2 regions of the Streptomyces sp. SDT5-1 genome follow, and region 1 is predicted to be linked to the other one. Evidence: riboswitches for the same ligand, from Rfam matches in the RefSeq annotation. Region 1 holds a riboswitch; the other holds the start of a gene.
The links. A riboswitch is a leader RNA that binds a small molecule or an ion and turns the genes downstream of it on or off. The one in region 1 is predicted to bind S-adenosylmethionine.
Positions count from the first base shown of each region.

Region 1 (15,540 bases):
TCGGTGACCGGCTGCTCGGTCCCCACCTCATGGTTGGCGGACTGGAGGCAGGCGAGCGCGGTGTCCTCCCGCAGCGCCTCCCGGAACGCCTCGACCGGCACGCGCCCCTCGCGGCCCACGCCGACCTGGGTCACCGTTCCACCGAGGTCCTCGTGCGCCGCCGCCGAATGGAGGACGGAGGAATGTTCGACGGCTGACACCACCAGGTGACGTCCGGCGCGTCGCCGCCCAGCGAGCGCCCCCGCGATCCCGTCGTGCACCGCCCGGGTCCCGGACGAGGTGAACACCAGCTCGTCGGGCCTGCACCCCACGGCCTCCGCGGCCGCCTCCCGCGCGGCGTCGAGCAGCAACCGCGCCCGCCGCCCCTCCCGGTACAACCGGGACGGATCGGCCCACCCTTCGTCGAGCGACGCCTCCAGCGCCTGCCGAGCGACCGCATGCAGAGGAGCGGCCGAGGCCACATCGAAGTACACCACCCCCCAAAGCTACGGGGACCCCAGGACCGGGATACCTCAGGGGCGCGCCCGACCTTCGCCTGTCGGGGCGGCCGGGAACGGCTGCCTCAAGGGGCGCGGGGAACCGCGCACGTCAACCACGCCCGACCTCGCCTGTCGGGGCGGCCGGGAACGGCTACCTCAAGGGGCGCGGGGAACCGCGCACGTCAACCACGCTCGACCTTCGCCTGTCGGGGCGGCCAGGTACGGGTACCTCAAGGGGCGCGGGGAACCGCGCACGTCAACCACGTCCGACCGCACCCCGCGGCGCGGCGACCCCCGGCCCCCTGGGGCTGACCCCCACCCCGACCCACCGTCAGAAACCCACAAACGCCCCCCGATCCCACCCTTCGGAGTGACCCGCGGCGCGTTAGGCACCCTCCCCGCGCGACCCCAAATAGCGTCCAGTAGGGTTTGGTCCGCATAAACATCCAAACCCCTGCCCGTGTGCCAGGGCGGCGAGCGACCAGCGAGATGGCGGCCGTAGCCAACCAAAGAGCGCGGGCGAGACTCTCGGGAAGGCGCTACGTGAGTCCCAACGGCTCCGACCGCTCGTCGCGGCGCCCGATGCGGCGGAAGCTGCCGCAGGTGCTGACTGCGGGCCTGATCCTGGTAACCGCTACCGGTTGCACATACAAGGACTTCCCTCGTCTTGGTATGCCCACCCCGGTGACGGAGGAGGCCCCTAGGATCCTCTCCCTCTGGCAGGGCTCGTGGGCGGCAGCGCTCGCCACGGGCGTGCTGGTGTGGGGTCTGATCCTGTGGAGTGTCATCTTCCACCGGCGCAGCCGCACCAAGATCGAGGTCCCCACCCAGACCCGGTACAACATGCCGCTCGAGGCGCTGTACACGATCGTTCCGCTGATCGTGGTCTCGGTCCTCTTCTACTTCACCGCGCGTGACGAGTCGAAGCTCCTGAAGCTCGACGACAAGCCCGCGCACACCGTCAACGTGGTCGGCTACCAGTGGAGCTGGGGCTTCAACTACGTCGAGAACGTGCCGGGTGTCGACGGTGACGCCAAGACCTCCAAGGAGCTCTCGGCGATCCCGAAGCGCTTCAAGGACGACTTCCCGGCGAACGCCGGCGGCGTCTACGAGGTCGGTACCCCGGGTGAGCGGAACCCGCAGACCAACAACCCCGGCCCGACCCTCTGGCTCCCCAAGGGCGAGAAGGTCCGCTTCGTTCTCACTTCGCGTGACGTCATCCACTCCTTCTGGGTGGTGCCGTTCCTCATGAAGCAGGACGTCATTCCGGGCCACACCAACTCCTTCGAGGTGACCCCCAACAAGGAGGGGACCTTCCTGGGCAAGTGCGCCGAGCTCTGCGGCGTCGACCACTCCCGGATGCTGTTCAACGTGAAGGTCGTCTCTCCTGAGCGCTACCAGCAGCACCTCAAGGACCTCGCCAAGAAGGGGCAGACCGGTTACGTCCCGGCTGGCATCGCCCAGACGGACCACGAGAAGAACCGGGAGACGAAGACAACGTGAGCATCCTCAATGAACCCCAGGGTGCCGCGGCAGCAAGCGACTCGTACGAGAACGAGCTGCCGGCCCGGCCCAAGCGCCCCGGCGCGACGGTGATCAAGTGGCTGACCACCACTGACCACAAGACGATCGGCACGCTCTATCTGGTCACGTCGTTCGCGTTCTTCTGCATCGGCGGCGTCATGGCGCTCTTCATGCGCGCCGAACTCGCTCGACCCGGCACGCAGATCATGTCGAACGAGCAGTTCAACCAGGCGTTCACGATGCACGGCACGATCATGCTGCTGATGTTCGCGACGCCGCTGTTCTCCGGTTTCGCGAACTGGATCATGCCGCTCCAGATCGGCGCGCCCGACGTCGCGTTCCCGCGACTGAACATGTTCGCCTACTGGCTGTACCTGTTCGGCTCGCTCATCGCGGTGGGTGGCTTCCTCACGCCGCAGGGCGCCGCCGACTTCGGCTGGTTCGCCTACAGCCCGCTGTCGGACGCGGTCCGCTCGCCGGGCGTCGGCGCCGACATGTGGATCATGGGTCTGGCCTTCTCCGGCTTCGGTACGATCCTCGGCTCGGTCAACTTCATCACCACGATCATCTGCATGCGCGCTCCTGGCATGACGATGTTCCGTATGCCGATCTTCGTGTGGAACGTGCTGCTGACCGGTGTGCTGGTCCTGCTGGCCTTCCCGGTCCTGGCCGCCGCGCTGTTCGCCCTGGAGGCGGACCGCAAGTTCGGTGCCCATGTGTTCGACGCCAGTAATGGCGGCGCGTTGCTCTGGCAACACCTCTTCTGGTTCTTCGGACACCCAGAGGTGTACATCATCGCCCTGCCATTCTTCGGAATCATTTCCGAAGTCATCCCGGTGTTCTCGCGCAAGCCGATGTTCGGTTACTCCGGCCTCATCGGCGCCACGATCGCCATTGCCGGTCTCTCCGTGACGGTGTGGGCGCACCACATGTACGTCACCGGCGGAGTGTTGCTCCCGTTCTTCTCCTTCATGACGTTCCTCATCGCCGTGCCAACCGGCGTGAAGTTCTTCAACTGGATCGGAACGATGTGGAAGGGCTCGCTGTCCTTCGAGACTCCGATGCTCTGGGCGATCGGCTTCCTGATCACCTTCACCTTCGGTGGTCTGACCGGTGTCATCCTGGCCGCGCCGCCGCTGGACTTCCACATCTCGGACTCGTACTTCGTGGTGGCGCACTTCCACTACGTGGTGTTCGGAACGGTCGTCTTCGCGATGTTCGCGGGCTTCCACTTCTGGTGGCCGAAGTTCACGGGCAAGATGCTCGACGAGCGCCTCGGCAAGATCACCTTCTGGACGCTGTTCATCGGCTTCCACGGCACGTTCCTGGTGCAGCACTGGCTGGGCGTCGAGGGCATGCCGCGTCGTTACGCGGACTACCTCGCGGCCGACGGCTTCACCGCGCTGAACACGATCTCGACGATCTCCTCGTTCCTGCTGGGTCTGTCGATCCTGCCGTTCTTCTACAACATCTGGAAGACGGCCAAGTACGGCAAGAAGATCGAGGTCGACGACCCGTGGGGCTACGGCCGTTCGCTCGAGTGGGCGACGTCCTGCCCGCCGCCGCGGCACAACTTCACGACGCTGCCGCGCATCCGTTCGGAATCCCCGGCGTTCGATCTGCACCACCCGGAGATCGCCGCGTTGGACCAGCTCGAGAACGCCGGTCACGGCGACAAGGCGCTTGCTAAGGAGGCCGGCAAGTGAAGGTCCAAGGCAAGATGTTCCTCTGGCTGAGCCTCTTCATCCTGATCATGGCCGCCGTGTACGGCGTCTGGTCGAAGGAGCCGGTCGGAACCACGGCGCTGTTCCTGTCGTTCGGCCTGTGCATCATGATCGGCTACTACCTGGCCTTCACGGCCCGGCGTGTCGACACCGGTGCCCAGGACAACAAGGAGGCCGACGTCGCGGACGACGCCGGCGAGGTGGGCTTCTTCAGCCCGCACTCCTGGCAGCCGCTCGCGCTGGGCGTCGGCGGCGCGCTCGCCTTCCTCTCCGTCGCCATCGGCTGGTGGCTGCTGTACTTCTCGGCTCCGGTCATCATGTTCGGCCTGTGGGGCTGGGTCTTCGAGTACTACCGCGGCGAGAACCAGAACCAGTGAGCCTCGGCTGACCGGTAGGGAACTCCCGTAGCGGAAAGGGCCCGGACACTCCTGACGGAGCGTCCGGGCCCTTTCGCGTGTCCGGTTGCCCCGTGCGGCTCACTCGCCGCGCTGGACGGGGCGTTCCTTCTTACGGTGAGTGCATGAACCACTCTCCGCGTATCCGCACGGTTCTGGGTTGCACCCTGCTGGTGGCCGCACTCGGTGCGAGCACGGCGGCGTGCGGCAGCTCCGGCCACCCGCTCACCGCCAAGCCGTACGACGCGGCGAGCCAGATCTCCTTCAACGGGCCCGTGGGCGGCGGCAAGAAGGCCGACCCGAACAAGCCGCTCGAGGTCGAGGCCCAGGGCGACGAGTCCCGCATCACCGACGTCACCGCCCAGGACGCCGCAGGGCGCTACGTGGCGGGCGAACTCTCCGCCGACGGCACCCGGTGGCACACCACGGCCCCGCTGACCGCCGACACCACGTACACGGTCCGGGTGAGCACCGAGGACGAGGACGGCGAACCCGGCCGCAAGGTCCTCAGCTTCGACACGGGCAGTCCGGGCAAGGAGAAGGCCCTCAAGGCCACGTTCGGCCCGCAGAAGGGCACATACGGCGTCGGACAGCCCATCACCGCCGAACTCAACAAGCCGGTCCGGGACCCGAAGTCCCGTGCCCTCGTGGAGCGGTCCCTCGAGGTCGACTCCAAGCCCGCGGTCAAGGGCTCCTGGTACTGGGTGGACAGCACCGAGCTGCACTACCGGCCCAAGGGGTACTGGCCGACCCACGCGAAGATCACGGCCAGCAGCCGGCTCGCGGGTGTGAAGATCCGCGACGGACTGTGGGGCGCCGAGTCGAAGCCGCTGACGATCACCACGGGCGACCGCATCGTGGCCGTCACGGACGCCGCCTCGCACTCGATGACGGTCTACCGCAACGGCAAGGAGATCAACTCCATGCCGGTCACCACGGGCAAGCCCGGATTCGAGACCCGCAACGGCATCAAGGTCGTGCTCGGCAAGGAGTACTACGTCCGGATGCGCGGCGAGACGATCGGCATCGCCGAGGGCTCGTCCGACTCCTACGACCTGCCGGTCTACTACGCGACCCGCGTCACCTGGAGCGGCGAGTACGTGCACGCCGCGCCCTGGTCCGTCGGCTCGCAGGGCTCCGCCAACGTCAGCCACGGCTGCACCGGCATGAGCACCGGCAACGCCGAGTGGTTCTTCGACACCGTGCGCCAGGGCGACATCGTGAAGGTCGTCAACAGCAACGGCTCGGAAATGGACCCGTTCGGGAACGGCTTCGGCGACTGGAACGTCAGCTGGAAGAAGTGGAAGGCGGGCAGCGCGTTGACGAAGAGGGCCGACACGCCCGACCCGGCACTCCAGGCCCGGCTGAGTCCCGAGGTCTGAGCCCGCCCGGAATGATCAGCGGTGTGATGTCCGACTCCCGTACGTCATCGGCGTACGGGAGTCGGCGCGTGCGGGAGCGGACCGGGGGAGAGGGCGTCTCAGGCGCTCACGGCGAGCCGGGAGCGCAGCAGGGAGGCGAGGGCCTCCGCGAACTCCACGGGCTCCACAGGGAGCGTCACAGCCGCCTCCGCGCGGCTCCACGTCGCGAGCCAGGCGTCCTGCGGGCGGCCGATCAGGAGCAGCACCGGTGGGCAGTGGAAGATCTCGTCCTTGATCTGCCGGCACACGCCCATGCCACCCGCGGGAACGGCCTCGCCGTCCAGGACGCAGGCGTCGATGCCGCCCCGGTCCAGCTCCTTCAGGACCGCCGGCAGCGTGGCGCACTCGATGAACTGCACCTCGGGGACGTCGGACGCGGGCCGCCGGCCGGTCGCGAGGCGCACCTGCTCGCGGGTGTTGGCATCGTCGCTGTAGACCAGAACCGTCGCGGTCGACTGCATCGTTCCTCCGAAGACATCGGCGTCTTAAGGGCGTCGTACGGTGATCCGTGTCGCGGAGCCTACTCCTCCCGACACCCCGTCAACAGCGGTTCGCACACGGCTGCGATGGGCCATATGGGCTGGACACACCACCCAGACACTCCGAACGGCACCCCCCGGAGTGAGGGCGAGATAAGGGACCGACATAATGTCGGTCGTGGCGACAGCAACGACAGTAGAAACCGGGCACGCGCACCCGTCGGTCAATCGACCGAACCTCACCAGCGTCGGAACCATCATCTGGCTGAGTTCCGAGCTGATGTTCTTCGCGGCCCTCTTCGCGATGTACTTCACCCTGCGATCGGTGACCGGACCGGATCACTGGAAGGAAATGGCGCATGCGCTGAACCTTCCGTTCTCCGCGACGAACACCACGATCCTGGTGCTCTCCTCACTCACGTGCCAGATGGGCGTGTTCGCCGCCGAGCGCGGCGACGTGAAGAAGCTCCGGGCGTGGTTCATCCTCACCTTCATCATGGGTGCGATCTTCATCGGCGGTCAGGTGTACGAATACACCGAGCTGGTCAAGAAGGACGGGCTCTCGCTCTCCTCCGACCCGTACGGCTCGGTCTTCTACCTGACCACCGGCTTCCACGGCATGCACGTGACAGGTGGCCTCATCGCCTTCCTGTTCGTCCTCGGCAGGACGTACGCGGCCCGGAGGTTCACCCACGAGCAGGCGACCGCCGCCATCGTCGTGTCCTATTACTGGCACTTCGTCGACGTCGTCTGGATCGGCCTCTTCGCCACGATCTACCTGATCAAGTAGTTCGACGATCACAGCATCGGGCGTAGTACCCGACACATTTCCGCAGCACCGACGCAGAAGATCCTGACACCGGGGTAATCCGTGAAAAAGCTCTCCGCACGACGACGCCATCCGCTGGCGGCGGTCGTCGTCCTACTCCTCGCGCTGGCGGCCACCGGGGGGCTGTACGCCGCGTTCGCACCCGCGGACAAGGCGCAGGCCGATGAAACCGCCCAGTCCCTCGCCATCGACGAGGGCAAGAAGCTCTATTCCGTCGGCTGCGCCAGCTGCCACGGAACCGGCGGTCAGGGCACCTCCGACGGGCCGAGCCTGGTGGGCGTCGGCTCCGCCGCCGTCGACTTCCAGGTCGGCACCGGTCGTATGCCGGCCCAGCAGCCGGGCGCGCAGGTCCCGAAGAAGAAGGTCATCTACACGCAGGCCGAGATCGACCAGCTCGCGGCGTACGTCGCGTCGCTCGGTGCCGGTCCGGTCGCGCCGACCGAGAAGGACTACAGCGCCTCGGGCGCGGACGTCGCCAAGGGCGGCGAACTGTTCCGCACCAACTGCGCGCAGTGCCACAACTTCACCGGTGAAGGTGGCGCGCTGACGCACGGCAAGTTCGCACCGAGCCTCGAGGGTGTCGCCCCGAAGCACATCTACGAGGCCATGCAGACCGGCCCGCAGAACATGCCGTCGTTCCCGGACACGACGATGACCAAGCAGAACAAGAAGGACATCATCGCGTACCTCGACGCGGTCAACGGTGACAAGACCGAGAGCCCCGGTGGCCTCAAGCTGGGCGGGCTCGGCCCGGTCAGTGAGGGTCTGTTCGCCTGGATCTTCGGCCTTGGCGGTCTGATCGCCGTTGCCATCTGGGTCGCCGCTCGGACCGCAAAGGCCAAGAAGTCATGAGTAGCCAAGACATTCCAGAAGAGAACCTGCCCGCTGAGCAGGACGCAGACGAGCACGGCTCGGTCGCGGTGAAGGACGAGCCCTTCGCCGACCCCGGCCTGCCGCCGCACGAGCACCGGATCCAGGACATCGACGAGCGGGCCGCCAAGCGGTCCGAGCGCGCCGTGGCCCTGCTGTTCACGGTCTCGATGCTGGCCACCATCGGCTTCATCGCCTCGTACGTCACCATCGACGTCGACAAGAGCATCTACGTCTTCCCGATCGGGCACATCAGCGCGCTGAACTTCGCGCTCGGCCTGACCCTGGGCGTGGCGCTGTTCTGCATCGGCGCGGGCGCGGTCCACTGGGCCCGCACCCTGATGTCCGACGAGGAAGTCGTCCAGGAGCGGCACGCCATCGAGGCGGAGCCCGAGGTCAAGGCGAAGGTCCTGCAGGACTTCGCCGACGGCGCGCGCGAGTCGCAGTTCGGCCGCCGCAAGCTGATCCGCAACACCATGTTCGGCGCCCTCGCCCTGGTGCCCCTCTCCGGTGTCGTCCTGCTGCGCGACCTCGGGCCGCTGCCCGAGAAGAAGCTGCGCGAGACGTCCTGGAAGAAGGGCCTCAAGCTCGTCAACATGAACACGAACGAGCCGCTGCGTGCCTCGGACATCGGGGTCGGCTCGCTCACCTTCGCCAAGCCCGAGGGCCTGGAGGAGCACGACGAGGAATTCCAGACGAAGATCGCCAAGGACGCCCTGATGCTCGTCCGGATCCAGCCGGACAACATCAAGGACAAGCAGGAACTCGAGTGGTCGCACGAGGGTGTGGTCGCGTACTCGAAGATCTGCACCCACGTGGGTTGCCCGATCTCCCTGTACGAGCAGCAGACGCACCACGTGCTCTGCCCCTGCCACCAGTCCACCTTCGACCTCTCCGACGGTGCGCGGGTGATCTTCGGTCCGGCCGGTCACGCACTGCCGCAGCTGCACATCGCCGTTGACAAGGACGGCTACCTCGTCGCTCAGGACGGCTTCAAGGAGCCCGTCGGTCCTGCCTTCTGGGAGCGCGGATGAGTACTACGACCACCAACGACGCGCCTGCGCGCGACAAGGCACCGGCCGGCGAACGCGTCGCCGACTGGGCCGACGGACGTCTGGGGATCTACTCCCTGGCCAAGTCCAACATGCGCAAGATCTTTCCGGACCACTGGTCCTTCATGCTCGGCGAGATCTGCATGTACAGCTTCATCATCATCATCCTCACGGGTGTGTACCTGACGCTGTTCTTCCACCCGTCGATGAACGAGGTCACCTACGACGGCAGCTACGTCCCGCTCCAGGGGCAGCTGATGTCGGAGGCCTTCAACTCGACGATGCACATCTCCTTCGATGTGCGCGGTGGTCTGCTGATCCGTCAGATCCACCACTGGGCCGCGCTGATCTTCCTGGCCGGCATGTTCGTGCACATGATGCGCGTGTTCTTCACCGGCGCGTTCCGCAAGCCGCGTGAGATCAACTGGCTGTTCGGCTTCCTGCTGTTCGTCCTGGGCATGTTCACCGGTTTCACCGGCTACTCGCTCCCGGACGACCTGCTCTCCGGCACCGGTGTCCGCTTCATGGAGGGCGCGATCCTGTCGGTGCCGATCGTCGGCACGTACATCTCGTTCTTCCTGTTCGGCGGCGAGTTCCCGGGCGGCGACTTCGTCGCGCGGTTCTACTCGATCCACATCCTGCTGCTGCCGGGCATCATGCTCGGCCTGATGGTGGCGCACCTGATCCTGGTCTTCTACCACAAGCACACGCAGTTCGCGGGCGCCGGAAAGACCAACAAGAACGTCGTCGGCATGCCGCTGCTCCCGGTCTACATGGCCAAGGCGGGTGGCTTCTTCTTCCTGGTCTTCGGTGTCATCGCGGTGGTCGCCGCGATCGCCTCGATCAACCCGATCTGGGCCATCGGCCCGTACCGCCCGGACCAGGTGTCCACCGGCGCCCAGCCCGACTGGTACATGGGCTTCGCCGAGGGTCTGATCCGTGTCATGCCGGGCTGGGAGATCAACATCTGGGGCCACACGCTGGTTCTCGGCGTGTTCATCCCGCTGGTGATCTTCCCGCTGGTCCTCGGCGCGATCGCGGTCTACCCGTTCATCGAGTCCTGGGTCACCGGCGACAAGCGCGAGCACCACATCCTGGACCGCCCGCGCAACGCCCCGACCCGCACGGCCTTCGGTGTCGCGTGGATCACCGCGTACATGGTGATGCTCGTCGGCGGTGGAAACGACCTGTGGGCCACCCACTTCCACCTGTCGCTGAACGCGATCTCCTGGTTCGTCCGGATCTTCTTCTTCGTCGGACCGGTCATCGCCTTCATCGTCACCAAGCGGATCTGCCTCGGCCTCCAGCGCCGCGACAAGGACAAGGTGCTGCACGGGCGCGAGTCCGGCATCATCAAGCGCCTGCCGCACGGTGAGTTCATCGAGGTGCACGAGCCGCTCGACCAGGAGGCCCTGCACACGCTCACGGCGCACGAGCAGTACAAGCCGGTCGAGATCGGCCCGACGGTCGACGAGAACGGTGTCGAGCGCAAGGCCACGCGGGCCCAGAAGCTGCGGGCCAAGCTCTCGCGCGGTTACTACGGGGAGAACAACCAGATCCCGAAGCCGACCGCCGAGGAGTACAAGGAGATCACCAGCGGCCACGGCCACCACTGATCTCTGAATCCGTCGCTGCAGCCACAGCGGGAGCCCTCGTCCAGTGCCTGGACGGGGGCTCTTTGCCGTCCCCGGACCTGGATAGGGTGGGAGCCGCAGCACCTCTCACCCACAGATGCACACAGGAGCGGCCATGAGCGCTTTGAACCCCGCTGGAGGCGACACCGCGGCGGGCCGTTCCTGGCCCGCCGTCCTGAACGGCCTGCTGGAGGGCCGTGACCAGAGCGCCGACGACACGGCCTGGGCGATGGACCGGATCATGCGGGGCGAGGCCACCGACGCGCAGATCGCCGGATTCGCGGTGGCCCTGCGCGCCAAGGGCGAGACCGTGCAGGAGATCGCGGGGCTCGTACGCGGCATGTACGAGCACGCCAACGTGATCGACGTGCCCGGCGAGACCGTCGACATCGTCGGCACCGGCGGTGACGGCGCCAAGACCGTCAACATCTCCACCATGTCCGCGATCGTCGTCGCGGGCGCCGGGGCCAAGGTCGTCAAGCACGGCAACCGCGCCGCGTCCTCCGCCTCGGGCTCGTCGGACGTGCTGGAGAAGCTCGGCGTCAATCTGGACCTCACGCCGAAGCGGGTGCCCGAGGTCGCCGAGGAAGCGGGCATCACGTTCTGCTTCGCCATCAAGTTCCACCCGGCGCTGCGCTACGCGGGCGCCGCGCGCGGCCAGCTCGGCATCCGCACCGTCTTCAACCTGCTCGGCCCTCTCACCAACCCGGCCAAGGTGAAGGCGCAGGCCGTCGGTGTCGCCGACGCCCGGATGGCGCCCGTCGTGGCCGGGGTCTTCGCCGAGCGCGGCAACTCCTCCCTGGTGTTCCGCGGCGACGACGGCCTCGACGAGCTGACCACCACGGGCACCTCGCGGGTGTGGGTGGTGAGGGACGGCGCCGTGCGCGAGGAGTCCTTCGACCCCCGCGACGTCGGCATCGACATCGTGCCCATCGAGGCGCTGCGCGGCGGCGACCCCTCGTACAACGCGGAGGTCGCCCGGCGGCTGCTCGACGGCGAGCGGGGGCCCGTGCGCGACGCGGTGCTGCTGAACTCGGCGGCGGCCCTGGTGGCGGTGCGGCCCGGCGACGGCACGCTCGTCGAGCAGATCAGGGCCGGCATGGACCGGGCCGCCGAGTCGATCGACTCCGGCGCCGCGAAGGCCGCCCTGGAGCGGTGGGTGGCGGCCAGCAACCGCTGACCGCACGCCGAGTGTGACGCAGGGCGCAGTCCGGATCCTGGACTGCGCCCTTGCCGTTCCTGAGACGTGTGGCAAGATGCTTCCCAAGGTCATGAGTGACAGCGCTGTGATTTTTCACTGCAGAAGGCCCCAGCCCGCTGTCCGGCAACCCTCCGTCCGTGGCGGGGTGCCCTGGGTGAAGACCAGGCCGTACGCAGCAAGGCGTATGGCAAGCGCGGACCCCTCGCCACCCTGGGGTCCTGGTCCTCGAGGGAGCAGTCTCGTGAGCAAGCGAATGCGATAGGGCGTTCCGGCCCCGCCTCCGCCCACCCGTTCTCACCTTTCCTTCCATGCTGTCGAGCGCCGACGCGCGCCGCTCCGGCATGGTCGATTCGCTTACCTCGCCAGGGAGTTCACCCATGTCCGTTTCCGTCGACGCCGCCGCCTGCACCGAGACCATCGCCCCGCTCCCCGTCCTCGGCCGGGACGTCACCGTGCCGCTCGTCACCGGTGGCGAGGTCACGTACGCCGCCCTCGACTACGCCGCCAGCGCGCCCGCCCTCCAGCGGGTCTGGGACGACGTCGCCGCCTACGCGCCGTACTACGGCAGCGTGCACCGCGGCGCCGGGTACCTCTCGCAGCTCTCCACCGACCTGTTCGAGAACTCCCGGGTCGCCGTCGCCGAGTTCCTCGGCTGCCGCGCCGACGACCAGGTCGTCTTCACCCGCTCCACCACCGACTCGCTCAACCTGCTGGCCGCCGTCCTGCCCGCCGACTGCGAGGTGTTCGTCTTCGAGACCGAGCACCACGCCTCGCTGCTGCCGTGGCGCGACGCGCGGGTCACCTACCTCAACGCCCCCCGCACGCCCGACGAGGCCGTCGCCACCCTGGAGCGGGCGCTGGCCGACCGCGAGCCGTACGGCCCCGCCCTCGTCTGCGTCACCGGTGCCTCCAACGTCACCGGTGAGCTCTGGCCGGTGCGCGAGCTCGCGGCGGCCGCTCACGCGCACGGTGCCCGCATCGTGCTCGACGCCGCGCAGCTCGCGCCCCACCACCCGGTCTCCGTGCAGGACCTGGACGTCGACTGGGTCGCCTTCTCCGGGCACAAGCTGTACGCCCCGTTCGGCTCCGGCGTGCTCGCGGGCCGCTCCGACTGGCTGACGGCCGCCGAGCCGTACCTCGCCGGCGGCGGCGCCTCCAAGAAGGTCGCCCGCCGCACCGACGGCGGCGTCGACGTCGAGTGGCAGACCACCGCCGCCCGCCACGAGGCCGGTTCGCCGAACGTCATCGGCGTGTACTCCATCGCGTCCGCCTGCAAGGCGCTCACCGAGGCCGGGTTCGACAACCTCGTCGCCCGCGAGCAGTACCTGATCCGCAAGGTCCGGGAGGGGCTGGCGGAGGTGCCCGAGGTGAAGGTGCTCTCCCTGTTCGGCGACGACGCGCCGCGCGTCGGCGTCCTGTCCTTCGTCGTCGACGGCTGGAACTCCTCGCACTTCGCCGCCGCGCTCTCCGCCGAGTACGGCATCGGGGTCCGCGACGGCCTGTTCTGCGCCCACCCGCTGGTGCGCACGCTGCTCGGCTCCGACCCGCAGCAGCAGGGCGAGTGCGGTGCCCCGGAGGCCGCGCCGGGCGAGAAGTCGCTCAACGCCATCCGCGTCAGCTTCGGCGCCGGCACCCCCGACGAACACGTGGAGCGGTTCGTGTCCGCCGTGAAGGAGCTCGTCCGGGACGGCGCCCGCTGGAACTACCGCACCGAGGACGGCCGCTGCGTCCCGGACACCGCGAGCGCCTGAGGAAGACCCGCGCCGAGGACGATCATGCGCAGGGCCCGCTCGGTGGCGTCCGTGAGGAACTCGCCGCCGCGGCCCAGCGCCTCCGCGAGCGTCACCGGGGCGGGCAGGATCGCGCTGTAGGCGTCGACGCCGGTCGCCGTCACCGTGTGCGCGCCGTCGCCGATGGTGCCCGCGAGAGCGAGGACCGGGCGGCCGAACCGTTTGGCGCGGCGGGCCACTTCGGCGGGGACCTTGCCGCGCGGCGTCTGGTGGTCGAGCGCGCCCTCCGCCGTGACGACGAGGTCGGCGCGGGCTAGCCGGGCGTCCAGGTCGAGGTGGTCGAGGAGGACGTCGAAGCGGGGGAGGAGCCGGGCGCCGAGCGCGGCGAGCCCCGCGCCGAGGCCACCGGACGCTCCCGTTCCGGGGCCGGTGAACAGGTCGCTGCGTACGTCGAGGTCCCGGGTCAGGACGTGCGCCCAGTGTTCGAGGCCCGCCGCCAACTGCTCGACCTGCGTGGGCGTCGCGCCCTTCTGCGGGCCGAACACGCGGGCGACGCCGCGCTCCCCGCACAGCACGTTGAACGGATTGCAGGCCACCCGGATCTCGGTGTCCTTCAGCCGGGCGTCGAGCCCGGACGCGTCGATCCGCCGCAGGTGCGCCAGCTGCCGCCCGCCCAGCGGCAGTTGCAGCCCGTCGGCGTCGAGCAGCCGGGCGCCGAGCGCCTGGAGCGCGCCCGCGCCCCCGTCCGACGTACCGGAGTCGCCGCAGCCGACCAGGATGCGGCGGGCGCCCGCGTCGAGCGCCGCGCGGATCAGCTCCCCGACGCCGTACGTCGTGGTGGCCCCCGGGTCGCGCAGCTCGCGCGGGACGAGCGACAGCCCGGCGACGGCCGCCATCTCGACGACCGCCGTGCCGTCGGGCAGCAGCGCGAAGTGCGTGCCGACCCGCTGGCCGACGGGTCCCGTGGCGGGCAGTGCGACGAGCCGCCCGCCGGCCTCGGCCGCGAGCGCGCGGGCCGTGCCCTCGCCGCCGTCCACGAGGGGGATCAGATCGGTGACGGCGTCCGGGAGCACGCGGCGCACACCCGCGGCGATGGCCTCGGCCGCGGCGCCCGCGGACAGCGACTCCTTGAATCCGCTGGGGGCGATGGCGACATGGGTCAACACGGTCAACTCCAAAAGGGGGTCAGCGGACGGGCACGCCGAGCAGCGGCCACAGGGTGAGCGCGCACAGCAGCACGGCGGCGGCCGTCAGCGGGGCCAGGACGGCGGACAGGCGCAGCAGATCGCGCGGGGTGTAGGTGGGGGTGCCGGGTATCTCGGCGAACAACGTCACCGGCTTCGCGGACGCCGGAAGCGTGTGGCAGAAGCCCGCGGCGGCGGTGGAGGCGAGGGCGGCGGCGACCGGATTGACGCCCGCGCCGACGGCCGCCGCCACGACCAGCGGGACGAGCACGGACGAGCGGGCCGAGCGGGACTGGAGGATCAGGTGCGCGGCCGTGCTCACCGCGATCACCACGGCGAGGAACAGCCACGGAGGCAGCTCCAGCGGAACCCCGCCGACCAGCCACTTCGCGGCGCCCGACTCGGCGAGCGCGACGCCCATCGCCATCGTGGCCGCCATGAACAGGAGCAGCGACCACGGCACCGTACCGAGCGCGTCCTTCAGGCGTACGGTGCCGAGCGCGGGGGACGCCGCGACCACCGCGCCGATGAGCGCGACGACGGCGGGTGGCACCTGGTGCAGCGGCTCGCTGCACCACAGGGCGACGACCGTGGCGAGCAGCAGGGCGCAGCGGGTCTCGGCCGGCTCCCAGGGCCCGGTCACCGGCCGCTCGCTGTGCTCCTGGAGGTCGGCCGTCGTGATCCGCACGGGTCCGGCCCGGTCGGCGCGCCGCGTCGTCGTCAACAGGACGGCCTCCGCCGCCAGGTGGGACGACACCACGGCGAGCGGCAGACCGAGCAGCAGCCACTGCGTGAACCCGATCCGCTCGCCGGTCGCCTCCCACAGCACGGACACCGTGATGAGGTGCGCGCCCGCGCCGATCAGCGTGGCGACGGCGGAGAGCAGGATGACGGTCGGGAAAAGCAGCGCCAGCATCACGACGAGCCGCCGCCGGTCGGCCAGCACCTTCGCCAGCGCCAGGAACACCGGCAGCGCGAGCGCCGCGCGGCCCGAGGTCGCGGGCACGGCGAAGGCCGT
Region 1 covers NZ_CM125963.1:2,751,093-2,766,632, reverse strand. Annotated here, with positions in the region: gene ACTWJ8_RS12930 (cysteine desulfurase/sulfurtransferase TusA family protein) at 1-476, opposite strand, end outside; gene ctaC (aa3-type cytochrome oxidase subunit II) at 1,023-1,982, shown strand; gene ctaD (aa3-type cytochrome oxidase subunit I) at 1,979-3,709, shown strand; gene ACTWJ8_RS12915 (cytochrome c oxidase subunit 4) at 3,706-4,104, shown strand; gene ACTWJ8_RS12910 (L,D-transpeptidase) at 4,248-5,504, shown strand; gene ACTWJ8_RS12905 (hypothetical protein) at 5,603-6,004, opposite strand; gene ctaE (aa3-type cytochrome oxidase subunit III) at 6,192-6,812, shown strand; gene qcrC (cytochrome bc1 complex diheme cytochrome c subunit) at 6,894-7,703, shown strand; gene qcrA (cytochrome bc1 complex Rieske iron-sulfur subunit) at 7,700-8,755, shown strand; gene qcrB (cytochrome bc1 complex cytochrome b subunit) at 8,752-10,389, shown strand; gene trpD (anthranilate phosphoribosyltransferase) at 10,523-11,587, shown strand; SAM riboswitch class IV at 11,675-11,808, shown strand; gene ACTWJ8_RS12875 (aminotransferase class V-fold PLP-dependent enzyme) at 11,986-13,359, shown strand; gene ACTWJ8_RS12870 (glycerate kinase family protein) at 13,311-14,504, opposite strand; gene ACTWJ8_RS12865 (SLC13 family permease) at 14,524-15,540, opposite strand, start outside.

Region 2 (15,540 bases), 2.0 Mb from region 1:
CCGGCCGCGCCCAGGGCTTCACCCGCCCCGGCTGGACCATCGCCACGCTGCTCAGCGGCGGCATCGCCACCTACCTCCTCAGCCAGGCCCTGCTGACCTTCGAGGTCGGTGTCGGCTACGCGATCTGGACCGCGTCCGCCGGTGTCGGAATCGTCGTCCTCGGCGCGCTCCTGTTCGGGCAGCGCCTCGACTGGCGCAAGTTCCTCGGCATCGCCGCCGTCATCGTCGGAGTCGTCGGCCTCCAGCTCAGCGGCGCGGCCTGACCGCCCGCGCACCCGTCGACCTGCGAAAACACGATCCGCGCAAACACGAGAACACCCCGCGAAAGGAACCCTCATGTCCACCACCGCCGCCACCACTGCCACCGCCTCCGCCGACACGTCCGCCGAGGCCACCACGCGCGGGGACCGCGCCCGCGCCTGGCCGGTGCTGCTGCTCGCCGGGGCCTTCGAGATCGCCTACGCCCTGGCCGTGGGCGGCAGCCAGGGCTTCACGGTGCTGTCCTGGTCGCTCGTCGCCGTCGCCTTCTTCCTGCTGACGCTCTTCGCCCTGAGCCTGGCCCTGCGCACCATCGACGTCGGTATCGGATACGCCGTGTGGGCCGGCATCGGCGCCGTCGGCGCGGCGCTGCTCGGCCCTGTCTTCTTCGACGAGACGCTCACCCCGGCCAAGGGCCTCTGGCTCGCCCTGATCATCGGCGGCGTCGTCTGGCTCAAGCTCTCGGACGGCCCGAAGCGGTGACGTCACCCCAGGCCGTCGCTCGGCATGCGGGGGGCCTCGGCCTCCCGCATCCTGAGCGCATGGCTGACAGCACCTTTTCGAAGATCTCCTGGACCGAGTTCCGCCCGGACCGGCGCCTGCTGACGGCGGGCGCCGTGCTCACGGGGGTCGGCACGCTCACGGCGATGGCCGGTGCGGGCGTCCTCGTCTACGAGCTGGCCCGCGCGGGCCGCAGCTGGACCGGAACGTGGGACACCCCACCGTCCGAACTCGCCACCCGCGCCTTCCACCAGGCGCAGGCCGCCGCCACCAGCGCGGGGCGCGCGGGGCGCGACACCTGGAAGTCCTTCCAGGAGAACGCGGCATAACGCACAAGGGCGGCCCCGACTCGGCGAAGAGTCGGGGCCGCCCTCTGCTACGGACGGGCTGAACCGTTACCGGCTCAGAAGTCCATGTCACCGCCCGGCATGCCGCCCGGAGCGGCCGCGGCGGCCTTCTCCGGCTTGTCGGCGATGACGGCCTCGGTGGTGAGGAACAGCGCGGCGATGGAGGCGGCGTTCTGCAGCGCGGAGCGCGTCACCTTCGCCGGGTCGATGATGCCCTCGGCGATCATGTCGACGTAGTCGCCCGTGGCGGCGTTCAGACCGTGACCGACGGTCAGGTTGCGCACCTTCTCCACGACGACGCCACCCTCGAGACCACCGTTGACGGCGATCTGCTTGAGCGGGGCCTCCAGGGCGAGCTTCACGGCGTTGGCGCCGGTCGCCTCGTCACCCTCGAGCTCGAGCTTCTCGAAGACCGCGGAGGCCTGGAGGAGGGCCACGCCACCACCGGCGACGATGCCCTCTTCGACGGCCGCCTTCGCGTTGCGGACGGCGTCCTCGATGCGGTGCTTGCGCTCCTTGAGCTCGACCTCGGTGGCCGCGCCCGCCTTGATGACGGCCACGCCGCCGGCGAGCTTGGCGAGGCGCTCCTGGAGCTTCTCGCGGTCGTAGTCCGAGTCGCTGTTCTCGATCTCGGCACGGATCTGGTTGACGCGACCCTGGACCTGGTCGCTGTCACCGGCGCCGTCGACGATGGTCGTCTCGTCCTTGGTGATGACGACCTTGCGGGCGCGGCCGAGCAGGTCGAGACCGGCGTTCTCCAGCTTGAGGCCGACCTCCTCGGAGATGACGGTGCCGCCCGTGAGGATGGCGATGTCGCCGAGCATGGCCTTGCGGCGGTCACCGAAGCCCGGGGCCTTGACGGCGACGGACTTGAAGGTGCCACGGATCTTGTTGACGACCAGGGTCGACAGGGCCTCGCCCTCGACGTCCTCGGCGATGATCAGCAGCGGCTTGCCGGACTGCATGACCTTCTCGAGCAGCGGAAGGAGGTCCTTCACGTTGCCGATCTTCGAGTTGACGATCAGGATGTACGGGTCCTCGAGCGAGGCCTCCATACGCTCCATGTCGGTGGCGAAGTACGCCGAGATGTAGCCCTTGTCGAAGCGCATACCCTCGGTGAGCTCCAGCTCCAGACCGAAGGTCTGGGACTCCTCGACGGTGATGACGCCTTCCTTGCCGACCTTGTCCATGGCCTCGGCGATGAGCTCGCCGATCTGGGTGTCGGCGGCCGAGATGGAGGCGGTGGAGGCGATCTGCTCCTTGGTCTCCACCTCCTTGGCCTGCTCGAGAAGGGCGGCGGAGACGGCCTCGGTGGCGCGCTCGATGCCGCGCTTCAGGGCCATCGGGTTGGCGCCGGCGGCGACGTTGCGCAGGCCCTCGCGGACCAGGGCCTGGGCCAGGACGGTCGCGGTCGTCGTGCCGTCACCGGCGACGTCGTCCGTCTTCTTCGCGACCTCCTTGACCAGCTCGGCGCCGATCTTCTCGTACGGGTCCTCGAGCTCGATCTCCTTGGCGATGGACACACCATCGTTGGTGATCGTGGGGGCGCCCCACTTCTTCTCGAGGACGACGTTGCGACCCTTGGGGCCCAGGGTCACCTTGACGGCGTCGGCGAGCTGGTTCATGCCGCGCTCGAGGCCGCGCCGTGCCTCCTCGTCGAACGCGATGATCTTGGCCATGTGAAGTGGTCCTCCCGGACGGGGTGGAAACGCAAAAGGACCGTGCTGGTGCCCGCGACGGACGGCCTGCACACCTTGTGGCTCCTTGCACCACCCGGCCTGCGGACCTCACCGACCCGATCCAAGTTTTGTCACTCTCACTCGGAGAGTGCTAAGCCCAATGATTAGCACTCGACCCCTTCGAGTGCAAGGTGCTCCCCTGAACGCGCACGTCCCGGGCAGCACGAAGGGCCCGCCCCCGGTGAACCGGGAGACGAGCCCTCCATGACGTGCGACGTGCAAGCTTGCAGTCTGACGCGCGCGTTCAGCCGGCGGCCACGCGGACCATGTCGGCCTGCGGCCCCTTCTGGCCCTGCGAGATCTCGAACTCGACCCGCTGACCCTCTTCGAGGGTGCGGTAGCCGTCCATCTGAATCGCGCTGTAGTGGACGAAAACATCCGCACCACCGTCGACCGCGATGAAGCCGTACCCCTTCTCCGCGTTGAACCACTTGACGGTGCCCTGAGCCATGCCTAACTCCCCTATTACTGGCCCTTGCACAGGACCGCACTTCGCGGACCCGGGTCAGACCTCACCCCCCATTGGTTGGGGGTGTGCGCCGGAACGCGTCGACCGCGGCTGAATGTATCTGCCCAACTGCCGTCTGCAACAGGTCAATCGGACGAGAATTCTGGGCACGCCAGATCGGGGAAACCGGGGCAACTCACCGGTTCTCAGGGCAACTCGGGCCGCACAAATGCCGTAAAGGACCCGAAAGGGCAGGGCACTTTGGCTGCTTCTTGTCGGGCCGCGGGCGAGAACTCATATGCGCCCGTCATGCACCGTTCGTGAAATCGCAGCAGCTTCCCCAACTGTACCGCGCTCAACCATGCAGAATTGCCCCCTCCGCTTCTCTCGCGGAGGGGGCAATTCAGACGACAGTGGGTAATCGATCAGCCGCCGGCGACGGCGGGGATGATCGAGACGCCCGCGCCGTCGGGCGTGGCCGTCTCCAGGCCCTGCTCGAAGCGGACGTCGTCGTCGTTCACGTACACGTTGACGAAGCGACGCAGCTTGCCCTGGTCGTCGAGGACGCGGGCGGCGATGCCGGTGTGGTTCTTCTCGAGGTCGGCGATGACGTCGGCGAGGGTGGCGCCCTCGGCGGGGACCTCGGCCTGGCCGCCGGTGTAGGTGCGCAGGATGGTGGGGATGCGGACGTTGACGCTCATGCTGGGAACTCCCGTTGCTGCGAAGTCGGTGGGCTCAGTGGCGGGCCGGGCTCAGTGGTCGGCGGCGAGACCGGCGTCGCGGAACGCGTCCAGGCTCGGCCGGATGGTGGCGGTGGCCTGAGAGGAATCGGCGACCGCGTCGAGCGTCTTGAGCCCGTCACCGGTGTTCAGGACGACGGTGGTGAGCGAGGGGTCGATCTGGCCCGCCTCGATGAGCTTCTTCGTGACGCCGAGCGTCACACCGCCCGCGGTCTCCGCGAAGATGCCCTCCGTGCGCGCGAGCAGCTTGATCGCCTCGACGACCTGCTCGTCGTTCACGTCCTCCACGGCGCCGCCGGTGCGGCGGGCGATGTCGAGGACGTACGGGCCGTCGGCCGGGTTGCCGATGGCGAGGGACTTGGCGATGGTGTCCGGCTTCTGCGGGCGGACGACGTCGTGGCCGCCCTTGTACGCGACGGAGACCGGCGAGCAGCCCTCGGCCTGGGCGCCGAAGAGCTTGTAGGGCTTGTCCTCGACGAGGCCCAGCTTGATCAGCTCCTTCAGACCCTTGTCGATCTTCGTGAACTGGGAGCCGGACGCGATCGGGATGACCAGCTGGTCGGGCAGCTGCCAGCCGAGCTGCTCGCAGATCTCGTACGCGAGCGTCTTGGAACCCTCGCCGTAGTACGGGCGCAGGTTCACGTTCACGAAGCCCCAGCCCTCGCCCAGCGGGTCGCCGATGAGCTCGGAGCAGAAGCGGTTCACATCGTCGTAGTTGCCCTCGATGGCGACGAGGTCACCGCCGTAGACACCGGCCATGACGACCTTGCCCTGCTCCAGGTCGTGCGGGATGAACACGCAGGAGCGGAAGCCGGCGCGGGCGGCCGCGGCGCCGACGGCGCCGGCCAGGTTGCCGGTGGAGGAGCAGGAGAGGGTGGTGAAGCCGAAGGCGCGGGCGGCCTCGATGGCCTGCGCGACGACGCGGTCCTTGAAGGAGTGCGTGGGGTTGCCGGAGTCGTCCTTGACGAACAACTTGCCCTCGGCGACGCCCAGTTCACGGCCGAGGTTGTCGGCCTTGACGAGCTTGGTCCAGCCGGGGTTCAGGTTCGGCTTCTCGGCGACGTCGGCCGGGACGGGGAGGAGCGGGGCGTAGCGCCAGATGTTGGCGGGGCCGGCCTCGATCTGCTTGCGGAGCGCCTCGGGGTCGCCGTCGGGCAGGTCGTAGGCGACTTCGAGCGGTCCGAAACACTCGACGCAGGCGAAGACGGGGCCGAGCGGGACGACGGCGCCGCACTCCCGGCAGGAAAGGCCGGAGGCAGGACCGAGATCAACGGTCTTGGCGGTCGTTTCGGTGGCGACAGTCTGTACAGCCATGAGAGGCGAGGCCCTTTCTCCTCATCTTCCTCGCGACGCATCTCGCCGCGAGACGGATTTGGCACCTTCACTAGCCGGGAGCCTCGCGGGCGCACTGCGATGTGCGGACGAGACCGGCTGGAGGGTTGCCGGGGCTTCAACGGGCCGTATCCCTCTGCCCCTCTGGATGAGCGGTATTCGATTGTGTGCATTCGTTTGTGGAACGGTCGACCACCCCCGACATGCGGCGGTCATCGGCCTTGTTCAAGACTGTAACCGAAGGCCCGGACCCTTGAGATAGTCGTCCGAACCGCGAGATGGATCACATGCGGATCCTTAGGGAAGGAACCCAGACCGTGCTGGAAGAGGTCGAGCGCTGGCTGAACAGGCGCTCCTGGTCGGTGGCGGATCATCCCTTGCACCGGGTGATCGCCGCCAAGCACGCGTCGGGCCAGACCGTGAGCGTCGTCCTGCCCGCGCTCGACGAGGAGGAGACGGTCGGGGAGATCGTCTCCGCGATACGCGGCTCGCTGATGACGGAGGCGGTGCCGCTCGTCGACGAACTCGTGGTGATCGACTCCGGGTCCACCGACCGCACGTCGGAGGTCGCGGCGGCGGCCGGGGCGCGCGTCGTGCACCGGGACACGGTGCTGCCGAGGATCGCGGCGGGCCCCGGCAAGGGCGAGGTGCTGTGGCGCTCGCTGTTCGTCACGTCGGGCGACATCGTGTGCTTCGTCGACGCCGACCTGAAGGAGTTCTCGCCGGACTTCGTCTCCGGGATCGTCGGCCCGCTGCTCACCGAGCCGAGCGTGCACTTCGTGAAGGCGATGTACGACCGTCCGCTGGCGGGGGCCGCGGGGCAGGGCGGCCGGGTGACCGAGCTGATGGCCCGCCCGATCCTCAATCTGCACTGGCCGCGGCTGGCCGGATTCGTGCAGCCGTTGGGCGGCGAGTACGCGGCCCGGCGCTCGCTCCTCGAACGGCTGCCGTTCCCCGTGGGGTACGGCGTGGAGCTGGGGCTGCTCGTGGACGCGCTGCACACCGTGGGCCTCGACGGTCTCGCCCAGGTCGACGTCGGGGTGCGCAAGCACCGGCACCAGGACGGGCAGGCGCTCGGCCGGATGGCGGCGGCGATCTACCGCACGGCCCAGCTGCGGCTCGCGCGCGGGCACCTCGTGCGGCCGGTGCTCACGCAGTTCGAGCGCGGCGAGGGCGGCTTCGAGCCGCGGGTGCACGCGGTCGACACGGAGGAGCGCCCGCCGATGATCGAGATCGAGGAGTACGCGGAGCGCCGCGTGGCATGAGCACCGCACGTTTGAACGTTTCCCGGCCGGGCTAGCGTGCCCGTATGGGATCCACGACGCATGGTGCTGCTGAGGTTCTCGTCGCGTCCAACCGCGGCCCCGTCTCGTACGTCGTCGACGACGCGGGGGACATCGAGGCGAAGCGCGGCGGTGGCGGTCTGGTGTCGGCGCTCAGCGTCGTCGAGGACAAGCTGTGGGTGTGCTCGGCGCTGAGCGAGGGCGACAGGGAGGCGGTGCGCCGCGGCGTCACCGAGCCCGGCGTGCGGATGCTCGACATCGCGCCGGACGTGCACACGGACGCGTACAACGGGATCGCGAACTCGGTCCTGTGGTTCGTGCACCACATGCTGTACCAGACGCCTCTCGAACCGTCGTTCGGCCCGGAGTTCCGCCGACAGTGGGCGTCCTACGAGGCGTACAACCGGGCCTTCGCCGAGGCGCTCGCCGAGGAGGCGGCGCCGGGCGCGACCGTCGTCGTGCAGGACTACCACCTGACGCTGGTGCCCGGGATGCTGCGGGAGCTGCGCGACGACCTGCGGATCGGCCACTTCTCGCACACGCCGTGGGCGCCCGTCGACTACTTCCGGATGCTGCCCGACGACATCGCCGAGCAGGTCCTCAAGGGCATGCTCGGCGCCGACCGCTGTGCGTTCCTGACGCGGCGCTGGGCGGACGCCTTCACCGACTGCTGTACGCATCTCGTGGGCGGCACGTCCGGCACCCGGATCGGGGTGCACGGGCTCGGCGCCGACGCGGACTTCCTGCGCGAGCGGGCCCACAGGGACGACGTCGACGAGCGGCTCGCGGCGCTGCGCGCGCAGATCGGCGAGGACCGCAAGGTGATCGTGCGGGTGGACCGCACCGAGCTGTCGAAGAACATCGTGCGCGGGCTGCGGGCCTACGAGCTGCTCCTCGACGAGCGGCCCGAGTGGCGGGAGCGGGTCGTGCACGTCGCGTTCGCCTATCCGTCGCGACAGGACCTCGCCGTGTACCGGGACTACACGGACGAGGTGGCGCGGGTCGCGGAGTCCATCAACTCCCGCTTCGGCACGGAGGATTGGACGCCGGTCGTGCTGCACGTGAAGGACGACTTCGCGCGCTCGCTCGCCGCGTACCGGATTGCCGACGTGGCCCTGGTGAACCCGATCCGCGACGGCATGAACCTCGTCGCCAAGGAGGTTCCCGTGGTCTCCGACGACGGGTGCGCGCTGGTGCTGTCGCGGGAGGCAGGGGCGTACGAGGAGCTGGCCGAGGACGCGCTGACCGTGAACCCCTACGACGTGGGCGGCACCGCGCGGGCGCTCGCCGACGCGCTCGCCATGCCGAAGGACGAGCGCGCCGAGCGCACGAAGCGGCTGGCCGCCGCGGCGACGGCGCTGCCGCCGGGGGCCTGGTTCATCGAGCAGCTAGAGGCGCTGCGCCAGGGCTGACAGGAAGCCGGCGAGCTCCTCGGGGCCCGCCACCGTCAGGTCGGCCCGCTCGGCGAGTTCCGGTACGACGGTGTCCGCCGCGACCAGCAGGCCGGGCACGCCGTCCGAGCGCAGCTTCTCCACCGCGGCGAAGGCCGGGAGGTCGCCGAGGTCGTCGCCCGCGTACAGCACGGACCGGGCGCCGACCTCCCGTACGTACTCGGTGAGCGCCACGCCCTTGTCGACGCCCGGCGGGCGCAGCTCGAGGACCATGCGGCCCGGTTCCACGATCAGGCCGTGCCGGGCGGCGAGCTCCGCCAGGGGTGCGCGGAGGGTGTCGAAGGCCGCCTCCGGGTCGCTCGCGCGGCGCGTGTGGACCGCGACGGCGCGGCCCTTCTCCTCGATGTACGTGTCGTGCCAGAGGTTCGCTTCGGCGAGGATGCCGGGGAGTTCGGAGCGGACGGCGGCGACGCCGGGGTGCGGGGCGGGGGCACTGACCGTTCCGGTGACGGCGTCCCAGCGTTCGGCGCCGTAGTGGCCGAGGACGACGAGGTGTTCGAGTCCGGGGACGCCGGCGAATCCGCCGTGGCGGACCGCGACGCCCGCCGGGCGGCCGGTGATCACGGCGATCGCGGCGACCTTCGGGGCGAGGGCGGCGAGGGCCGGGACGACGTCGGGGTGGGCGCGGGCCTGGTCGGGGTCCGGGACGATGGGGGCGAGCGTGCCGTCGAAGTCGAGGGCGACGACCGCGCTCCGCGGGTGGGCCAGGAGGGCGTCCAGGCCATCGCGTCCTGCGGTCGTCCGGGGGGCGTACTCATGGCGGGCCATGCCGTTGACGATAGCCGGGGTCGCGCTCCCGGGGCTCCGCCCCGGCCCCCGCGCCTCAATCGACGGCGGGGCTTGAAAGATCCACCGCCGGCGGGGCTCGATGGGTTCCCCTCGGCGGGGCTTGCTGTTTCAAGCCCCTGCGGCGATTGAGCAGCGGGGTCCGGGGCGGAGCCCCAGGGTCGGGCTAGCGCTCGGCGCGCCGGGCGTCCCGGACGCGGCGTAGGCGGTTCACCGTCACCGGGGCGAACTCCAGGGCCCGCGGGTCGTCCAGGAGCGCGTTCAGGAGCTGGTAGTAGCGGACCGGCGCGAGGTCGAGGTCCTCGCGGATCGCCCGCTCCTTGGCCCCCGGCGAGGGCCAGCTCCGGCCCTCGAACGTGAGCACCGCGCGCTCGCGGTCACCGAGAGGCTCCATACCGGCCACGCTACTCGGCGGATTCCGCGGCCGCCGCGTCGTTCTGGATCGCGCCCAGCGTTCCCGCCGCGCTGCCCTGCCGGGTGACGGTGGAGCCGATCTGCTTCTTGATCTCGGCGCTGACCTCGGGCCAGGACGTCTTGTTCGCCGGGTAGTAGGTGGCGCCCGCGAGTTCGTCGATGAAGGGCCGCAGCGCCTTGTCCTTCGGCGAGGACGTCATCGCGTCGGACGCGGAGACCGTGACCGGCGCGACGGTGTACGTGCGGGAGAAGTCGAGGACGTTCTTCTTGTCGTAGACGAAGTTCAGGAACGCGCCGGTCTCCTTGGGGTGGCCGCCCTGCTTGAACGCCATCATCCAGTCGGTGACGCCCATCGTCGACTTGGGCGTGCCGTCGGGGCCGGGGATCGCCACGTCGCCGTAGTCGACGCCCTTGGCCTTCGCCATGTTCATCAGCGTGGGGTGGCCGGAGAGCATGCCGACCTGCCCCTTGGCGAAGGCCTGGAAGGCGGGCGTGCGGTTGAGGTCGCCGGGCTCGGTGGGTCCGGTGAGGCCCTTGGTGACGAGGTCGTCCTTGAGCCAGGACAGGGCCTCGACGTTCTTCTCGTCGTCGAGGGCGTAGGAGCCGACGTTGTCGGTGTAGCCGCCGCCGTTGCTGAGCATCCAGATCAGCGTCTCGGCCTGCGCCTCCTCGCTGCCGAGCGGCAGCGCGAACGGGTAGCGCACGCCCTGCGCCTTGAGGGCCTTGGCGTCGGAGACGAGGTCCGACCAGGTCTTCGGGGGCGTGATGCCGGCCTCGTCGAAGAGCTTCTTGTTGTAGAAGAGGCGGCGCGTGGAGGCGGCGAACGGCATGCCGTACTGGGCGCCGTTGATCTCGCCCGCCTGGCTCATCTGGCCCACGAAGTCGGCCTGGACCGGCACGGAGAGCAGCTTGTCGACGGGGTAGAGCTTGCCCGCCGCGGCGTAGTCGGCGTAGGCGCCGATCTGCGCCATGTCGGGCGCCTTGCCCGCGGCGACCATGTCCTTGACCTTCTGGTCGACGACGTCCCAGGAGTAGACGTCGACGTCGACCTTGATGTTCGGGTGCTGCTTGTGGAAGGCGGCGCTGACGTCGTCCCAGTACTTCTGGGAGGTGTTGGCCTTGGAGTCGCCGTAGTCGGCCGCGACAAGCCGCAGCGTGACGGCGTCGTCCGAGTCACCGCTTCCGCAGGCCGTGAGCAGCGACGACGCGGCCACCACCCCGAGCGCGGCCGCCACGGTCAGAGTCGTCCTCCCCTTGCGCACTGCCGCACTCCACCCTTGTCCTTCACGCCACAGGCCTCTCCCATGGTCCTCAGAAGGTCTACACCACATGGGCGCCGGACCGGAAACGGACGGGGACTGGACTAGACCTCTCAAGGGTGGACGCGCGAGACTGTCCCCCGTGAAACATGTCATCGCCCTGGACGTGGGCGGCACCGGGATGAAGGCCGCCCTGGTCGGGGCCGACGGCACACTGCTGCACCAGGCTCGCCGTCCGACCCGGCGCGAGCGCGGCGCCGACGCGGTCGTGGAGTCCATCCTCGACTTCGCCGCCGAACTGCGGGCGTACGGCGAGCGGCACCTCGGCGAGCCCGCCCGCGCGGCCGGTGTCGCGGTGCCCGGCGTCGTCGACGAGACGAACGGGGTCGCGCTGTTCGCGGCCAACCTCGGCTGGCGCGACGTACCCATGCGGGAACTCCTCAGCGAGCGGCTCGGCGGCATCCCCGTGGCGCTCGGCCACGACGTGCGCACCGGCGGGCTCGGCGAGGGGCGGCTGGGGGCGGGCAAGGACGCAGACCGGTTCCTGTTCATGCCGCTGGGCACCGGGATCGCGGGCGCCATCGGCATCGAGGGCCGCATCGAACCCGGCGCGCACGGCTCCGCGGGCGAGATCGGCCACGTCGTGGTCCGTCCCGGCGGCATCGACTGCGGCTGCGGCCAGCGCGGCTGCCTGGAGCGCTACGCCTCCGCCTCCGCGGTCACCCTCGCCTGGCAGGAGGCGAGCGGCGACGCGAAGGCGACCGCCGCGGACTGCGCGAAGGCCGTCGACGCGGGCGACCCGAAGGCCGAAGAAGTCTGGCGGAGCGCCGTGGACGCGCTCGCCGACGGCCTGGTGCTCGCGCTCACTCTGCTGGACCCGCGCACGCTCATCATCGGTGGCGGGCTCGCCGAGGCCGGGGAAACCTTGTTCACACCCCTGCGTGCGGCCGTCGCGGAGCGTGTCACCTTCCAGGCGCTCCCCACGATCGTCCCGGCCGTCCTCGGGGACAGCGCCGGATGCCTGGGCGCGGGTCTGCTCGCCTGGGACCTGCTCGCCGATGCCCTTGTCGACACCACGGAGGTAACCGCCTGATGGCCACAGCGAAGGTGCTCACCGGCGCCAAGGTGGTGCTGCCCACCGGGATCGTCGACGACGGGCGCGTCCTCGTCGACGGCAGGAAGCTCGTCGGGGTCGCACCCGCCGACGCGGAGACCGTCGACCTGACAGGGCACTGGGTGGTGCCCGGCTTCGTCGACATGCACAACCACGGCGGCGGTGGCGCCTCCTTCACCTCCGGGGCCATCGACGAGGTCCTCACGGGGGTGCGCACGCACCAGCAGCACGGCACGACGACGATCGTGCCGTCCCTCGTCACCAGCGACATGGACTTCCTGGTGCAGCGCGCCGGGCTGCTCTCCGAGCTGGCCGAGCACGGGGAGATCGCGGGCATCCACTTCGAGGGCCCGTTCATCTCGCCGTGCCGCAAGGGCGCCCACGACGAGACGCTGCTTCGCGACCCCGACCCGGCCGAGGTCCGCAAGCTGATCGACGCCGCGCGCGGGCAGGCCCGCATGATGACGCTGGCCACCGAGCTGCCCGGCGGCATCGACTCCGTGCGGCTGCTCGCCGAGCACGGCGTGATCGCCGCGATCGGGCACACCGACGCCTCGTACGAGCAGACGGTCGAGGCCATCGACGCGGGCGCCACCGTCGCCACGCACCTGTTCAACGCGATGCCGCCGCTCGGCCACCGCGACCCGGGGCCCATCGCGGCGCTCCTGGAGGACGACCGGATCACCGTCGAGCTGATCAACGACGGCACGCATCTGCACCCGGCCGCCCTGGAGCTGGCGTTCCATCACAAGGGCGCCGAGCGCGTCGCGTTCATCACCGACGCGATGGACGCCGCGGGCTTCGGCGACGGGCGCTACATGCTCGGCCCGCTGGAGGTCGAGGTGAAGGACAGCGTGGCGCGGCTCGTCGAGGGCGGCTCCATCGCCGGCTCGACGCTCACCCTCGACCGGGCGTTCAAGCGGGCCGTCACGGTCGACCGGCTGCCCGTCGAGGACGTCGTCCGCGCGATCTCCGCGAACCCGGCCCAACTCCTGGGCCTGTACGACACGGTGGGCTCCCTGGAGCCCGGCAAGGACGCCGATCTGGTGGTCCTGGACGCGGAGTTCGAGGTCAAGGGCGTGCTCCGCAAGGGCGAGTGGCTGCTGCGCCCGTAACTCCGCGCGCGTACAAGGCGGTTGGCCCGCGGTCTGGGCCAACCGCCTCGACTTTGGCATGATCAGGCCCCGTTACTGGAAGTACGTAAGGGGGGTGAGGTCCTGTGATCCTCACGGTCACGCTGAACACCGCACTCGACATCACGTACCGGGTGCGGTCCCTGCGCCCGCACGCCACGCACCGCGTCACCGAGGTCACCGAGCGGCCCGGCGGCAAGGGGCTCAACGTGGCGCGCGTGCTGGCCGCGCTCGGTCACGAGGTGACCGTGACGGGATTCGTGGGCGGGGCGACGGGCCGCACGCTCCAGGACCAGCTGCTGGAGACGCCCCGGATCGCGGACGCGCTGGTCCCCGTCTCCGGCGCGACCCGCCGCACGATCGCCGTCGTCGACGCGCAGAGCGGCGACACGACGCAGCTCAACGAGCCGGGCCCGACGATCACCCCCGCCGAGTGGACGGCCTTCCAGGAGGCGTACGGGGAGCTGCTGCGGTCGGCCTCGGCGGTGGCGCTGTGCGGCAGCCTGCCGCCGGGCGTGCCGGTCGGCGCCTACGCGACGCTCGTCAGGGCCGCGCGGGCCGCCTCCGTGCCCGTCCTCCTCGACACCAGCGGCGAACCGCTGCGCCGCGGCGTCGCGGCCCGCCCCGACCTGGTGAAGCCGAACGCGGACGAGTTGGCCGAACTCACCGGCTCCCACGAGCCGTTGCAGGCCATGAAGGACGCGCGGCGGCGCGGCGCGCACGCGGTGGTCGCCTCGCTCGGCGCGGAAGGGCTGTGCGCCCTCACCCCGGAGGGCGAGTGGCGCGCCCCGGCCCCCGACCGTCTGCGCGGCAACCCCACGGGCGCCGGCGACTCGGCGGTCGCGGGACTCCTCTCGGGCCACGCCGACCATCTGCCGTGGCCGCAGCGCCTGGCCCGCGCGGTAGCGCTCTCGGCGGCGACGGTGGTGTCCCCGGTGGCGGGCGAGTTCGACGCCCCGACGTACGAGGACCTGGTGGGCCGCATCAGGGTCGCGGAGCAGGTCGGCGCGGCGTAGGCGGCCCCGAGCGGGTCGGCCCGGGGTCAGCCGTGGATCAGCCCTGCGTGAGCCACATGCGGTCGAAGTTGGCGTCGCACTGGTTGCCCTGCTCGCAGGAGATCGTGATCGCGTTCGTCCCCTTGGTGAGCTGGACGATGGCCCAGGTGTTCGTCCAGCCCTTCGCCCAGTCGCCTTCCTTGGCGCCGGCGAAGTTCTTCATGTTCAGCGGGCGGGACTGCTTCGTGCCGTTGACGTCGATCGTGGCGTCCGAGTCCTTGCCGGGCACCCCGTAGTCCACGTGCAGCTTGTACGTGCCGTCCTTCGGGACGTTGTTGACCGTCCAGGTCAGGCTCGCACCGACCTGGTTGAAGCCCGCGACGTACACGCCGCCGTCCGCCTTCGCGCCCTGCACGTCGGACGCGGTGGACGTGCCGCCGGCCAGCTTGAGCGTCTTCGCGTCGGTCTTCGGCAGGTCGACCGGGTTCGCGGACGCCGAGTTCGACGGCTTCTCGCTGGGCTGCGCGGACTGGGAGTCGCCGGACGGCTTGCCGCCGGCCTCCGCGCCCTTGTCGTCGCCCGAGTCGTTGCTGAGCATGGCGACGCCGATGCCGATGACGACGGCGGCGACCACGGCGACCGCGCCGATGAGCAGCGCCTTCGTGTTCGGGCCACGGCCTCGGCCGCCCCCGCGGATCGGCGCCGTGGGCGGACCCGCCTGGCCGGGGACGCCGCCGCCGGGCAGCGTCTCGGGCGCCTGGTAGTGCGCGTTCGGCTGCTGGTAGGCCTGCGCCTGCTGGTACCCCTGCGTCTGCTGGGGCTGCCCGTACTGGCGCTCGCCGACCGTACGGATCTGGTTGGCCCTGACCGGGTTGTACGACGACCTCGGGTTCGGGTAGCCGTATCCGCCGCCCGCGCCCTCGGGCGGGGTCGCCCCGGCCGCCTGACCGTCGGCGTACAGATAGCCGAACGGATCGTCGTCCTCGGGCGTGGTGCTCCCGCCGTTGTTGCCGGGCGCCATCCCAGATCACTCCCTACACGTTGCTTACCTCGGCGAGGGTACCCGCTGCGAGTGACCCCACGGCGTGGCCTTGACCTCACCGGGTCCGCGGAACCGCGCCCAATGTAGGGGCTATCCGGCCCGCCTGTGCTGCTTGCTGCGTGATCTTTTCTCTACGTACATCCGCTGGTCAGCGGATTGCAGCACTTCCTCCGCCGTCATGCCGCAGTGGGCCCAGCCGATGCCGAAACTGGCCCCCACCCGGACCGCCCTGCCGTCCACCCGAATCGGCGGAATGATGGCGTTCCGCAACCTGACGGCGAGGTCCTGGGCGTCCTCGCGGCCGAGCCCGTCGGCGAGCACCACGAACTCGTCGCCGCCGAGCCGGGCGACCGTGTCCCCGTCCCGTACGACGCTGGTGAGGCGCCGGGCGACCTCGATGAGGACGGCGTCGCCCGCGTTGTGCCCGAACCGGTCGTTGATCGACTTGAAGCCGTCGAGGTCGCAGAAGAGGACAGCGAGGCCCTTCGTGCCGCTGTCGGCGCCGGACGACTCGTCGTGCTCGGGCGCGACGACGTGCACGTGGTGGTCGAAGCCGTCGAAGGCCTCGTACAGGTTCGACTGGTGCGGGACGGGGGCGCCGAAGTCGTAGCCGATCCCCATGCCGTCGTCGGCCGCCGCGCCGCCCCGGTGGTCGCCGTAGGCCGCGTCCAGGGAGTCGACGGCGCTGGGGCCCGGCT
Region 2 covers NZ_CM125963.1:4,705,053-4,720,592, reverse strand. Annotated here, with positions in the region: gene ACTWJ8_RS21820 (DMT family transporter) at 1-263, shown strand, start outside; gene ACTWJ8_RS21815 (DMT family transporter) at 337-741, shown strand; gene ACTWJ8_RS21810 (hypothetical protein) at 801-1,088, shown strand; gene groL (chaperonin GroEL) at 1,163-2,785, opposite strand; gene ACTWJ8_RS21800 (cold-shock protein) at 3,090-3,296, opposite strand; gene ACTWJ8_RS21795 (MoaD/ThiS family protein) at 3,719-3,994, opposite strand; gene thrC (threonine synthase) at 4,046-5,347, opposite strand; SAM riboswitch class I at 5,366-5,520, opposite strand; gene ACTWJ8_RS21785 (glucosyl-3-phosphoglycerate synthase) at 5,683-6,630, shown strand; gene ACTWJ8_RS21780 (alpha,alpha-trehalose-phosphate synthase (UDP-forming)) at 6,675-8,060, shown strand; gene otsB (trehalose-phosphatase) at 8,037-8,867, opposite strand; gene ACTWJ8_RS21770 (DUF3263 domain-containing protein) at 9,052-9,279, opposite strand; gene ACTWJ8_RS21765 (ABC transporter substrate-binding protein) at 9,290-10,561, opposite strand; gene ACTWJ8_RS21760 (ROK family protein) at 10,701-11,651, shown strand; gene nagA (N-acetylglucosamine-6-phosphate deacetylase) at 11,651-12,787, shown strand; gene ACTWJ8_RS21750 (1-phosphofructokinase family hexose kinase) at 12,892-13,821, shown strand; gene ACTWJ8_RS21745 (carbohydrate-binding protein) at 13,859-14,821, opposite strand; gene cdgB (diguanylate cyclase CdgB) at 14,933-15,540, opposite strand, start outside.
Region 2: linked by a shared signal. The riboswitch ahead of thrC (threonine synthase) and the one ahead of ACTWJ8_RS12875 (aminotransferase class V-fold PLP-dependent enzyme) in region 1 are both predicted to bind S-adenosylmethionine.